One region of the Mesobacillus stamsii genome, then DNA from elsewhere that is predicted to be linked to it. Evidence: predicted binding sites of a transcription regulator. Region 1 holds the regulator's gene; the other holds the start of a gene.

What was found. Region 1 encodes LexA, which represses DNA repair genes until DNA is damaged. Its sites were predicted from a motif close to CGAACATATGTTCG; they were not measured.
Region 2: J2S25_RS05365 (ImmA/IrrE family metallo-endopeptidase) is a predicted target of LexA. The motif match lies at 5,389-5,402, and genes of this name have one in related genera.

Annotation. Positions count from the first base shown of each region.
Region 1 is NZ_JAUSUN010000003.1:13,410-20,756, reverse strand. Features, by position in the region: gene J2S25_RS02785 (ATP-dependent DNA helicase) at 15-1,937, shown strand; gene J2S25_RS02780 (hypothetical protein) at 1,987-2,187, opposite strand; gene lexA (transcriptional repressor LexA) at 2,355-2,978, opposite strand; gene yneA (cell division suppressor protein YneA) at 3,133-3,447, shown strand; gene J2S25_RS02765 (YneB family resolvase-like protein) at 3,476-4,123, shown strand; gene J2S25_RS02760 (DUF896 domain-containing protein) at 4,199-4,432, shown strand; gene tkt (transketolase) at 4,690-6,699, shown strand; gene J2S25_RS02750 (SDR family NAD(P)-dependent oxidoreductase) at 6,785-7,347, shown strand, end outside.
Region 2 is NZ_JAUSUN010000005.1:13,449-20,795, reverse strand. Features, by position in the region: gene J2S25_RS05395 (YslB family protein) at 1-184, opposite strand, end outside; gene J2S25_RS05390 (succinate dehydrogenase cytochrome b558 subunit) at 626-1,234, shown strand; gene sdhA (succinate dehydrogenase flavoprotein subunit) at 1,314-3,071, shown strand; gene sdhB (succinate dehydrogenase iron-sulfur subunit) at 3,078-3,839, shown strand; gene J2S25_RS05375 (acyl-CoA thioesterase) at 3,975-4,442, shown strand; gene J2S25_RS05370 (helix-turn-helix domain-containing protein) at 4,671-4,841, shown strand; gene J2S25_RS05365 (ImmA/IrrE family metallo-endopeptidase) at 4,869-5,363, opposite strand; gene J2S25_RS05360 (restriction endonuclease) at 5,471-6,142, opposite strand; gene J2S25_RS05355 (helix-turn-helix domain-containing protein) at 6,139-6,465, opposite strand; gene J2S25_RS05350 (helix-turn-helix domain-containing protein) at 6,616-6,879, shown strand; gene J2S25_RS05345 (hypothetical protein) at 7,067-7,207, shown strand; gene J2S25_RS05340 (hypothetical protein) at 7,256-7,347, shown strand, end outside.

The DNA of each region.
Region 1 (7,347 bases):
TGAGGAGAACTTGAATGACAAATAACCTTCCATTTACCATCACTAAAAATGATACGTTCTTTGATTTATTAGGAGATTATATTGGGGATGTATTTTATGATATTTTGCCGGAAAAAGGCTATGAACTGCGTGACGAACAGATTTATATGGCATTTCAGGTAGAGCAGGCCTTTAAGAACAAAGGAATTGTTTTCGCGGAAGCGGGGGTTGGAACAGGGAAGACATTCGTCTACCTTATTTATGCCATCCTATATGCACGCTATATGGGAAAACCTGCTATCGTTTCCTGTTCAGATGAAACGTTGATCGAACAGCTTGTTAAAGAAGACGGAGATATCCAAAAACTTGAGCAGGCACTGGGACTGAAAGTAGATGTCCGTCTGGCAAAGGCTAGAGAACAGTATGTTTGTATTAAGAAGCTGGATGAGCTTTCAAATACGTCAGACGATCTCGATATCCTGGCCGTCCATGATCAGCTTCCTGATTTTATTTTTGATGAAGGCATTTCCATGAATTCGTTTACCCGTTATGGTGATCGAAAGGAATATCCATGGGTGACAAATGAAAAATGGTCACAGCTAGCCTGGGACCCACTTCAGCAATGCTCGACATGCAGCTGGCGCCATCGCTGTGGACAAACACTCAATCGGGATTACTATCGACATGCCGGGGATTTGATTATCTGTTCCCATGATTTTTATATGGAGCATGTTTGGACAAAAGATTCGCGGAAACGAGAAGGGCAGATGCCCCTGCTGCCCGAAGCAAGCACTGTCATTTTTGATGAAGGCCATCTGCTTGAATTTGCGGCACAAAAAGGGTTGACTTACAGATTTAATTCACATACTCTGGCGACGGTGTTAACAGGATATATGCATCAGGATGTCAGAGAGGAATCTCTTTATTTAATTGAAGATATAATAGAACTTCATGATTCATGGTTCGATCTTCTAGTCGAAAACGCCACTGCAGTGGAAGGTTCAAACAGAAAAGAAGTAGCGATGCACCCATCTATCAGGAAAACGGCTGAGACACTGGAGAAGAAGGTCAGCGAATTAATGGACCAGCTCGTTTTTGATGCGGAAATGTTCCTGATTGATGAATATCATTTGAAGATCATGGAGGAATATCTTGAGTTTTTTGCTTATGGATTATCCATATTCTTGAAGAATGAAGAAGGTATCTTCTGGCTTGAGGAAAATGAAGTCCAATCTTCTCTTGTCATTATGCCTCGACTGGTGGAGGACATTTTGAAAAAGGAAGTTTTCTCACAGAACATCCCGTTTGTGTTTTCATCAGCAACTTTATCGCAAGCTGGGAATTTCCACTATATAGCGAAAAGTCTTGGAATTGAAAAATATTCCTCCTTCACTGTCGCGTCCCCATTTGATTACGCAGAGCAGATGGATGTGAAAATTCATGTTCAAGATGATGAATGCATTAAATGGATAAAGATAGGGGAAGACCTGCGAACAACCAATGGAAGCACCCTTGTATTGTTTTCTTCCATACAAGAAATGGAGCGTTTTAGAATCTGGTCGAATGATCAAAAATGGGATTTTGCCATTCTGTTCGAAGGAGACCGAGAGATTAGTGAAACGGTTAAAGACTTCCAGAATGTTACTAGTACGGTGCTTTGCTCATACAGTTTATGGGAGGGTCTAGACGTCCCTGGAGAACCTCTTATTCAAGTGATCGTTGCCTCCTTGCCGTTCCCACCTCATGACCCCGTCTTCCAAGCAAAACGAAAGCAAGCAGAAAATCCTGCAGCAGAAATTGACATACCATATATGCTGCTTCGATTAAGACAGGGAATTGGCCGTTTGATTAGGAACAGCCAGGATTATGGCACGGTTCATTTGTGGCTTACGAAAGCGCAAGAAGAAAAATTCATGGGAGAGATAAGAGAAGTGCTTCCTGCTGCAAATATTCATTAATCAGGGAAAATCCCGACAGGCTTAGGCTTGTCGGGATTTTTTGATACAATTAGTTTCTGCACTTGCACTTTTTATAGCCGCAACCACATTCAGAATTTTCATCTTGAGCATCGGCAACCAAATCATTGATGATGCAACGTCGAACTGCTCTGCAAAGGTCCTCAAAATCAATCGTTGCTTTTACTTGATTGTTGTTGTGGTTAGGATAATAAACCCCTGCAACGTCATTGCCATTTCGTTTGTATCCCATCTATGACTCAACTCCTTCCCTTCTAAAAATGCTTACACCTCATCTTATTCGGAAAGGGACAAGTTGGTAGTAATTCTACCTATTTCGTACGAAAATGTGCACTTCTCATAGTCTTTCACATAAAAAAGAATAATAGAACGAAAAAAGCAAGCGGTGTCCGCTTGCTTTTAGTGCATATGACGATATACACCGATCACCTTACCGAGAATGGATACATTTCGAAGGATAATTGGATCCATCGATGAGTTTTCCGGCTGAAGTCGGAAATGGTCTTTCTCCTTAAAAAAACGTTTTACCGTCGCTTCATCCTCCTCTGTCATGGCAACAACAATGTCACCATTATTGGCAGTTTTTTGCTGCTTGACGATAACATAATCTCCGTCGAGGATCCCAGCTTCAATCATACTGTCCCCCATAACTTCCAGCATAAAAACCTGTTCATCATGCGGAACCAGGCGATCTGGAAGTGGGAAGTATTCTTCAACATTTTCAATTGCAGTTATCGGCACACCAGCAGTAACTTTCCCAACCACGGGAACATTTACGACATTGTATTTAGGAATTCGCGTTTCTTCGTCCAGCTCAAGAATTTCTATCGCACGCGGTTTTGTGGGGTCACGTCTGATCAGCCCTTTGCTTTCAAGCCTTGCCAGGTGGCCATGTACGGTTGAACTAGAGGCCAGTCCAACTGCTTCGCCAATTTCGCGAACGGATGGCGGATACCCTTTTTTCTTGACTTCAGCTTTTATGAATTCAAATATATCTTGTTGCCTCTTAGATAACTTTGTCATATTCACGCACCTCGTATATTTTCTTGTCCTTATTATACCATGTCCGGTCAGTAGATACAAACATAAGTTCGAATTTTTCTGTTGACATGAAACGGATGTTCGCATTATAATAAATTCAAATAAGCGAACGTATATTCGATAAGGGGTGTCAAAGATGAAAAAAATTTGGGATGGCTATTCATACACTTTTATTCTGATTGCTGTCAGTCTGATTTTTTCACTTGTAGCAAAAGCACATTTCAATAACAGTGAACAATACATAACTGTTACTATAGAAGAAGGGCAATCCTTATGGGAGATCGCTGAAACTTATGCAGCTGAGCATCATTTATCTGAAAATGAATTCGTGAGCTGGGTGGAAAAGGAAAATGGAATTATCGGTGAGAGGATTTTTCCGGGAGATGAGCTTGTTATTCCTGTGACGGCTGAATTTGGACAACCAACTCAAATCGCTGGCGCGGAAAGATAACTTAGACGTAGAATAAGGTGATGACAACATGAAAGCGATTATTTATTGCCGCGTAAGTACAACTAAGGAAACACAGGAAACATCGCTTGCCAGGCAAGAGGAGGAATTGTGCCATCTTGCGGATGAATATGGGTTTGAAGTAGTGAACATAATTAAAGAACAGGCAAGCGGTTATGACCTTGAAAGAGATGGCATACTGGAGCTGTTAGAATTGATAAAAGACAAAGCGATCGGTACGCTGTTGATTCAGGATGAAACCAGACTTGGCAGAGGGAATGCAAAAGTCGCAATCCTTCATTGCATCCTTAAGGAGAATGTAAAGCTATATAGCATCTCACACAATGGGGAGCTTCAACTATCTGAATCCGATTCTATGGTACTCCAGATTGTCAGCATGGTAGAAGAGTACCAGAGGAAAATCCATAATATTAAGATTAAACGCGGAATGAAACGAGCGGTGGAGCACGGTTACCAGCCGCAGCAGAATCTCAAAAATCAGGGTGTGCATTCCGGCAGAGACAGGAAGGACATGCCGGTAGGGGAAATCGTAAGGCTGCGAAATAATGGCCTAACATTTTCAGAAATCGCCGCTACCCTTAAAGGATTTGGCTATAATGTATCCAAAGCAACCGTGAATAGAAGATATCTGGAGTATATAGAGTCGGAGGAAGAGTAAAGCTCCTTTCTTGTAATACATTATGCTTTTTAGTAAGATGACAGTTGATATAATTTTTTACAAAGGAGCTTTACTATGCTATCAAGTGATAAGATTGCTAGGATCAATGAACTGGCAAGGAAAGCAAAATCATCCATGTTGACTGAAGAAGAAGCAAAGGAGCAAACTAAGCTTCGTGCCGAATACCTCCAGTCATTTCGTTCTTCGATGCTTAATACCCTAAAGGGAGTTACCATTGTTGACCCAGAGGGCAATGATGTAACACCTGAAAAATTAAAAGAAGAAAAAATGAAGAGTAAACTTCATTGATATATTCAATTTGGGATACAGAAGAGGATGTATCCCTTTTTGATTTCGACAGCATCGTAGAAAACACTAACAGCAGAAATAGGTTAAATGAAAGACCCTTCCGCCTTCATCGTTTGGTTACATAAGGGTAGCGAGTATGAGACAAAATAAATAATGATACAGCCTTTCCATCTCTCTCAGGCATAATTTGTTGTATAATATTTTCTCGCGCTATAATATTAAGGGTGTAGTTAGTACTTATAGAAAGGATGTATTTAATGTTTAAAGAAATTGATATGCTTTCCATTGATTCCGTTCGTACATTATCTATTGATGCGATTGAAAAGGCAAATTCTGGTCACCCTGGCATGCCGATGGGTGCAGCTCCAATGGCTTATACATTGTGGACACGTTACATGAACATCAATCCTAAAAATCCCCAATGGTTCAATCGCGACCGTTTCGTCCTGTCTGCTGGACATGGATCCATGTTGTTATACAGCTTGCTGCATCTTTCAGGATACGATTTATCCATGGAAGATATTAAGCAATTCCGTCAATGGGGAAGTAAGACCCCTGGACACCCTGAGTTTGGACACACTGCTGGTGTGGATGCAACTACTGGGCCGCTTGGTCAGGGGATTGCCATGGCAGTTGGTATGGCAATGGCAGAGCGTCATCTTTCAGCAGTTTACAACAAGGATAACTATAACATCGTTGACCACTATACATATAGCATTTGTGGCGATGGCGATTTAATGGAAGGCGTTTCAGCTGAAGCCGCTTCTCTAGCAGCACACCTTAAATTAGGGAAAATGGTTGTCCTTTACGATTCAAACGATATTTCACTGGATGGGGACCTTAATAAGTCATTCTCCGAGAGCGTGGAAGGCCGTTTCAAGTCGTACGGATGGCAGTACATCCGTGTTGAAGACGGCAATAACCTGGAAGAAATCTCGAGAGCAATTGAGGAAGCAAAAACAGATGCAGACCGCCCGACTATGATCGAAGTCAAGACAATCATCGGATATGGTTCTCCTAATTTATCTGGTAAATCAGATGTTCACGGTGCTCCACTTGGTGCGAATGAATCGAAACTAACAAAAGAAGCTTATAAATGGACCTTTGAAGATGATTTCTATGTTCCAAATGAAGTTTATGAGCATTTCAAACAGCAAATTGCTGAAAAAGGGGAACGAACAGAACAGGCATGGAATGAAATGTTCTTACAATATAAGAGTGACTATCCTGAACTGGGTTCCCAGTTTGAAAAAGCATTGAAGGGTGAACTAGTGGAAGGATGGGATAAGGATATCCCTGTTTACGAAGAAGGAAAGAGCCTTGCGAGCCGCGCATCATCCGGTGAAACACTAAATAAAATCGCTAAAAACCTGCCTTATTTAATCGGTGGATCAGCTGATCTTGCTGGTTCAAACAAGACAATGATCAAAGGATCAGGTGACTTCTTCCCAGGTTCATTCGAGGGCCGGAACATCTGGTTTGGTGTACGTGAATTCGCAATGGGCGCAGCCATGAACGGTATGGCACTTCATGGCGGTTTAAGAATTTTTGGTGGCACTTTCTTTGTGTTCTCTGATTACTTAAAGCCTGCAATCAGACTTGCTGCATTAATGGGCTTGCCTGTGACCTATGTATTTACTCATGACAGCATTGCAGTAGGGGAAGATGGTCCTACACACGAGCCTGTTGAGCAACTGGCTGGGCTGCGCGCAATGCCAAACTTGTCAGTGATTCGTCCTGCTGATGGAAACGAAACAGCAGCTGCTTGGAAGCTAGCAGTTGAATCAACAAAGAATCCGACTGCTCTAGTGCTGACTCGCCAAAACTTGCCGACCATTAAGAACACGGACAAGAATGCATATGAAGGTGTGTCAAAAGGCGCTTATGTCATATCTCCGGCAGGGAAAGAAAGTGCAGATGCCATGATTCTTGCAGCTGGTTCAGAAGTCGGCCTAGCTGTCAAAGCACAAGAAGCTTTAGCTTCCGAAGGCATTAACGTGTCTGTTGTCAGCATGCCATCATGGGATCGCTTTGAACAGCAATCAAAAGAATACAAAGAATCTGTCATTCCGAAATCTGTCAAGAAACGCCTTGGAATCGAAATGGGATCTTCACTCGGCTGGCACCGTTATGTCGGCGACGAGGGAGAAGTACTTGCAATCGATACATTTGGTGCATCTGCTCCAGGTGAAAAAATCATGGAAGAGTATGGATTTTCTGTAAATAATGTCGTATCACGTGTAAAAGCAATGCTGAAGCAAAACTAAAGGATAAGAAGATAAAAAGTAATCATGAGCTGGACTGCAATTGCAGTCTGGCTTATTTAATACAAAAGAGAGGGAGGATCTATTTATGGCAGGGAAGTTTCAGGGCAAGACCATTATCATAACCGGTGGATCTAATGGTATAGGAGAAGGAATCGCAGAAGCATTTGCGAAAGAGCATGCGAATGTATGTATTGCTGACATAGATGAAGCAAAGGGAAAGAAATTGATTGGCAGGCTAAAAGAGTTCGGAGCACAAGCTGCTTTTTATAAAACAGATGTTAGGAAAGAAGAAGATATTCTCAGCCTACTAGATAGGATTATGAATGATTTCGGGCAAATCGATGTATTGATTAATAATGCAGGGGTGTCTCGGTTCAAACCTCTATTTGAATTAACAACAGAAGAATGGGAGGATGTCATTTTCACGAACCTTAGGAGCGTCTTCATTGGCTCCCGTGAAGCCGCGAAAAAGATGAATAAAGGGGGACGGATTATCAACATGGCATCAACTAGGGCAATAATGTCTGAACCAAATTCAGAAGCATATGCCTCCTCTAAGGGAGGAATCGTTGCCTTAACACATGCACTTGCTGCTTCGCTTCAAGAGAAAGGAATCACAGTGAATTCTATTAGCCCAGGCTGGATCCA
Region 2 (7,347 bases), on a different contig from region 1:
TCTCCTCCATGCTTGTTAATGGATATTTCCTAGCGAGCCGCTTTCCGGCCCAGTAAAGGATTTCGGGTTTGTCTTTGCCGAGCAACTCATTCAATAGATCTTCCCTGACCAAATCGTATCCAAATGCTGAAACAGCAAGTGGACTGCGTTCCTTTTTCTGCCCAGGAGTTGTAGTTTCGCTCATGTTCTCCCCTCTTTCTATTATTCTATTATAAACAATTTACCGAAAAAATAACCGGAGTTGACGAAAATTTCATTTCGTAAAAAATGGTTTCTTGTATGTTAATTCCACACTGAACCGATACACTATCTTGAAAATCCAAAAAAATTTTTTCCTCTTTGGTTTCAAAGGGCGATAGTGCTATTTTAATATAACCTTTCATGCATTGGAATAAATAAGAAAAGGACATTTTTATAATATTAATATATTTTTAAAATTTTACTTAAATAAGCATTTTTATGTATACGTTTTCTTGACGCTCTAATATGATGGGAGTAAAATGAACATGTCACATAATTGTAAAAAATGCTTATATTTGATGTTTGGCGACATCAATCTGTTAGTTTCATAGGGATGGGGAGAGCAGGCCAAAACATCAAGGCAAAATTCAAGGGGGGTATACATATGGCGGGTAGACAAGAGTTTTATTGGCGGAGGCTGCATTCATTGCTGGGTGTTATTCCGGTCGGTCTTTTCCTCACACAGCATCTTGTAGTCAACAACTTTGCAACTAGGGGAGAGGAATCATTTAACAGTGCAGCACATTTCATGGAGTTGTTGCCTTTCAGGTATTTTCTAGAAATATTCATTATCTTCTTACCATTATTATTTCATGCAATCTACGGTCTTTATATTGCTTTTACCGCTAAGAACAATATAGGCCAATATGGTTATTTCAGAAACTGGATGTTCATGCTTCAGCGTGTTTCTGGAGTTATTACATTGATTTTCGTAGCTTGGCATGTATGGGAAACGCGTATTGCCGCAGCGTTCGGTGCAGCAGTCAACTTCCAGATGATGGAGGCGATTCTGTCCAGTCCCTTCATGCTTTGGTTCTATTTAATTGGTGTCATTTCTACTACTTTCCACTTTGCGAACGGATTATGGTCCTTTTTCGTCAGCTGGGGCATCACTGTAACACCGCGTTCACAGGTGATTTCCACCTATATCTCAATCGGTGTATTCATTGCGCTTTCCATTGTCGGAGTCAGCGCAATTCTCGCATTTGTATAAGAGGAGTTTCCGCAGCCAACAAAGATTTACGAATGAACTTAATAGAAAGACAGACTTGGATTTAAGGGAGTGAGTCACGATGAGTAAAGGTAAGGTAATTGTAGTCGGTGGCGGTTTGGCTGGCTTAATGGCTACTATAAAAGTTGCAGAAACAGGAACTCCTGTTGAACTGTTTTCTCTTGTACCGGTAAAACGTTCCCACTCTGTATGCGCACAGGGAGGAATTAACGGTGCAGTAAATACAAAGGGTGAAGGTGACTCTCCATGGGAGCACTTTGATGATACAGTATACGGTGGAGACTTCCTCGCGAACCAGCCTCCTGTAAAAGCGATGGCGGAAGCAGCACCTGGAATCATCCACCTTCTAGACCGTATGGGTGTTATGTTCAACCGTACACCTGAAGGATTGCTGGACTTCCGCCGTTTCGGAGGTACCCAGTATCACCGGACAGCATTTGCTGGAGCGACAACAGGCCAGCAGCTTTTATACGCATTGGATGAGCAGGTTCGCCGCCATGAAGTTTCTGGTTTGGTCACCAAGTTCGAAGGATGGGAATTCCTTGGAATAATTAAGGATGAAGAAGGGATTTGCCGCGGAATTGTAGCGCAGAACCTAACTTCGATGGAAATCAAATCATTTGCTTCAGATGCTGTCATCATGGCAACTGGAGGCCCAGGCATCATTTTCGGGAAAACAACAAACTCGGTTATCAATACAGGTTCAGCCGCTGCGATCGTGTACCAGCAGGGTGGTTATTACGCAAACGGCGAATTCATCCAAATCCACCCAACAGCAATTCCTGGTGATGACAAACTTCGCCTGATGAGTGAATCTGCCCGCGGTGAAGGAGGACGAGTCTGGACCTATAAGGATGGCAAACCTTGGTACTTTTTGGAAGAAAAATATCCTGCATATGGAAACCTTGTACCGCGTGATATCGCAACGCGGGAAATTTTCGATGTGTGCGTAAGCCAGAAACTTGGCATCAACGGCGAGAACATGGTGTATCTTGACCTTTCACATAAGGATCCTAAAGAGCTTGATATCAAGCTGGGCGGAATTATTGAAATCTATGAAAAATTCATGGGTGATGACCCGAGAAAAGTTCCAATGAAAATCTTCCCGGCTGTACATTATTCTATGGGCGGCCTATGGGTTGACTACGATCAAATGACCAATATTCCAGGCCTGTTTGCGGCCGGGGAAGTAGACTACTCCCAGCATGGTGCGAATCGTCTAGGCGCTAACTCATTATTGTCGGCAATATACGGCGGAATGATTGCAGGTCCAAACGCAATCCGATACATCAGCGGCCTTGAAAAGAGCGTTGATGCTATTTCTTCCGTACTGTTTGAGGATGCTGTCAAGATGGAACAGGAGAAATGGAACAATGTCATGTCATTGGATGGCACTGAAAATGCATACGTTCTTCACAAAGAGCTTGGCGAATGGATGACAGACAATGTCACAGTTGTCCGATACAATGACAGACTGAAAAAGACCGATGAAAAAATCGTGGAGCTGTTGGAGCGATACAAACATATCAATATCAATGATACGGCAAAATGGAGCAACCAGGGTGCGGTATTCACACGCCAGCTTCAAAACATGCTTCAGCTTGCACGCGTGATTACGATTGGTGCATATAACCGCAATGAAAGCCGTGGAGCCCACTATAAGCCGGACTTCCCTAACCGTAATGATGAGGAGTTCCTGAAGACGACTATGGCTAAGTTTGTTGATGCAAATTCAGCGCCGGCTTTCCAATATGAAGACGTTGACGTTTCCTTAATCAAACCGCGTAAGCGCGATTATTCCAAGAAGAAAGGGGAGTAATAAGGTATGTCAGAGAAAAAAACTGTCCGATTTATCATCAGCCGCCAGGATACTCCTGATTCAGCCCCTTATCAGGAAGAATTTGAACTTGATTACCGTCCTAATATGAATGTCATTTCCGCTTTGATGGAAATCCGCCGGAACCCGGTTAATGCTAAAGGGGAGGCGACTACACCAATTGCTTGGGATATGAACTGTCTAGAAGAAGTATGCGGTGCATGCTCAATGGTTATTAATGGGCGTCCGCGTCAGTCGTGTTCGGCGCTGATTGACCAGCTTGAGCAGCCTGTCAGACTGGAGCCGATGAGAACCTTCCCAATTATCCGTGACCTTCAGGTTGACCGCAGCCGGATGTTTGACTCATTGAAACGGGTAAAGGCATGGATTCCAATTGATGGAACGTACGATCTTGGCCCAGGACCTCGGATGCCAGAGAAAAAACGTCAGTGGGCATATGAGCTTTCAAAATGTATGACTTGCGGTGTTTGCTTAGAGGCTTGCCCAAATGTAAACAGCAAATCAAATTTCATTGGACCACAGTCCTTGTCCCAGGTCCGTCTGTTCAATGCGCATCCTACAGGTGAATTAAATAAAGGCGAGCGTCTTGAAACCATCATGGGAGACGGTGGGCTTGCAAACTGCGGTAACTCACAGAATTGTGTTCAGTCCTGTCCTAAAGGCATACCTTTAACTACATCCATTGCTGCCTTGAACCGTGATACAACCTTCCAATCGTTCAAGAACTTCTTCGGAAGCGACCAAGTGTAAGAAATACGCTGGACAATTTTCGAAGGGAAAATCTATTAGTTTTTATTAGAAAGAAAGGCCTCCTTTTCCTCATGAGAAGGAGGCTTTTCCAATCATTCTCTGAATGAATAACCATTATTTTCAGGAGGTTTTAAATTGAAGAAGATGGAATACATTGACGAAATTTCCAGCTGGGAAAAGGAATTTGATTTTTTTTACCAAGTGAAGGTCCGCTTTTCAGAAACAGATATGTTCGGTCATTTAAATAACACCGTTCCGTTTGTCTATTTTGAACAAGCGAGAATTGAATATTTCAAGAGTCATGGGTTTATGCAGGACTGGTTAAAGCCTGAAAATCAAACAATCCCGGTTGTAGCGGATCTCCAATGTGATTATCTAAGCCAGATCTTTTTTGATGAAGACTTGAAAATTTTTGTCAAAGCGAATTCTGTCGGCAATTCCTCTGTAGATTTACATTATATGGTCAAAAAAGCCGATGGTTCGATTTGTCTTGCTGGCAGGGGGGCGATGGTTCAAATTTCCAAAAAGACAGGAAAGGGTGAGTCATGGACGGAGGAAATGAGGGAGCGGTTTTTAATAAGAAAAAACTCCACGGTTCAATGATATCGGGTGAAATCAACTCCGTTGGTTTTCTTCAAAAAGGGCCGGCAGCTCAATGGACGATCGTGACTACAAAAGAGAATGAACCGGAAAGTTAGCCCATTTTTAAAAATTGGCCTGACGTCCCTTAAATATTGTCACTCCACTACTTTCCTTCACATATGATATTTTGACTAAATTTATACCCACCCCGCAGTTCACAGCTGGCGAAGGCAAGGAGGGTTACAATACTTGAAGGATAATGAATATGCTCACAAGCCACTACTCACTAAACGTGAAAGAGAGGTTTTCGAACTGTTAGTACAAGACAAAACAACAAAAGAGATTGCTAGTGAATTATTTATCAGCGAAAAAACAGTTCGGAACCATATTTCAAATGCCATGTGTACCCTTTGCGAATAAAGAAATTAAAGAAAAAAAGAGTGGAGATTATTGATTCTCCACTCTTTTTTTTGGTTTCATATTTCGAAACACCTGTTGCACACGATATTCACTAACTTCTTCTGAAACTTGAAATGTCTCTGAAATATCATGAACTAATGTAGGGCTTCTCCAGTCCATCAAATTTAGCATATGAAAGGGGATAGCAGCGTAACGGGTAAAATGGTTTGCTTCTCTTTCCTGGAGCTCTCTGAACGCTTCTGGCATCATTGCATATTGGTTTCCCTCATGGCGTAGCAAATGGCAAAGTTCATGAAAGAATGTTTCCCTTTTCTTTTCTGGATTCAGTCCATCATGAATGTTTATCATCTTGAAATTACCCGATTGAGTCGAATAGCAACGTTTTTCGGAATAGGTGAGAAATATTCGTAACGATCTTGCTATGTACTGTTCATTGATATCTCGTGGTGTAAAAATGCCAATCTCTTGATAAAATTTGGATATCCAAGCATCCAAAGGGAATGGCTTATACGAATAGGACATAAGAATCACCTCATTCACCATTATAGGAACATTTGTTCCTATAATCAACAAAAAAAAGACCGGGACTTTGAAATCTAGGCCTCTTAAAAAATTGGTGATATAGTAGATTAAGATAATTTTCGTAGTTTTGCTTCTTTTTCTTTCCATTTTTTCAAATCGTTATTCACCCAATAAGCTCCATGAGTATTAATTTTCATTTGATCCGTATATTGCAGTGCGTCTTTTGTGTAACCAGTAGAAGATACGAATTCAGCTAGGTTGCATTTGTGATTTCGTTTTGCACCATTTATTTTATAAATTTCCTGCGCATCCACCGGTTTGCCGGATTTAACTTTATGTTTTACTTGAACAGCCACTCTGAATCCATCCGAATCAGTATAAATAATATCAACCCCACTATCTTTGGAAGGAGGTGTCTGGATAGCGCTTTTGTATTTCAATTTATAATATTCCGCTACAACTTTCTCAAATTCATGGCCGTTCATTTGATCAAATGGTATTAGAAGCAAAGTATTAATATCACGTACTTTTCCGTTATTTCTTATATATTTAGAATTTTCTTTTCGTTTGGTTTTTATACTTTTTTTAGCTTGATTTTTCTTATTTGTTCTTACTGGTATGCCACTTAATAATATATCTGGCACTATACCTGCTAATATAACGATCACAAAGAGCATCCACCAAAGATCCGAAAGATAAAAGTACCAAACGGGCAAGCCGATCGAAAAAAATATAAACCTTATGAAATTTATCAGCGTATCTCTTTGTTGCTTAATCATTTCTGATTTTCCTGGCTTGACTTCCATTTTACATATTCAATATGTCTCTTTATATCCTCGATTTCTTCAACTGATAATCCTTCTGTGTCAAAAAAGAATAAATTATTAGGCTCGTTTTGTGTATTTTCTTTTCCTCTTAATAAATACTCTACAGATACATCGTACAAATCAGCCAGTTTTATTAACATATTAAAATCCGGCTGCCGATCCCCAGACTCGTAACTAGACAAAGTGTTATTTTTAATCCCTACTTTTGCAGCTGCATCTTTTTGCTGTAATTTCTTTTTTTCTCTAATTAATCGTAAACGTTCATGAAATTCCAATGTTATCGCCTCCTTATGAAAAATATTAACACTAATTCTCTATACGAGAAATTTAATTCACAAATCGAGAAAAACAGTGTTGACATTCTCAAAATGTGAATTTATAATAAGTTTATAAAGTTCACGTATTGAGAATTGAGGTGAAAGAAAATGAAGAAGAAAATTGGTGATAACATTAAAGAGATTCGGGAATTTAGAGGACTTACACAGTCCTACGTTACCAAGGAGTTAGGGTATAAATCGTCCTCGATGCTAAGTGAAATAGAGTCCGGCAAGAAAGGTTTAGATTCCGAAAAAATTCCAACATTGGCCCGAATATTAAATGTATCAATCGATCAAATTTTTTTTGGCTTAAATGTTCACAATTCGAGAACTAGGAACAAGGAATCTCAAAATAAGATTTTTCAAGGATAGTCCATCTGTCCACCATGCATAAGATGCAATACAAGGGGTGATCTCATGCGAAAGCCAAAAGCGTGTCCTTTAAAGCTAGGCAAAGAGGAATATGGCACTTTGAAAATCGAGGACGCTTTTAAAAAAGCGCTTGAGCCATATTTCAAAAATGATAAAAAAATTTCAGTTATATAGGAGGAAAAAGGAAATGGATCCGAAAAATTGGGAAATTGAATTTCAAACAGGATATACTTTCGAATTTGTCTACAAAGCGAAGCCTTCGATTTCCTTGAAAATTACAGCTAATAGCGAGAAGGAAGCTTGGAAAATTTTATCTCATTTAAAATAATATTCCTTATATAAAAATATCAAATAAAAGGAGCTGTATGGGAAGAAAATGAAGAAAAATATTGATCAATCGATGAATGAAATCAAAGTTAAGCGAAACGTCATCAAAACAGCGATGTATTTATTGGATGCATTTTGCAA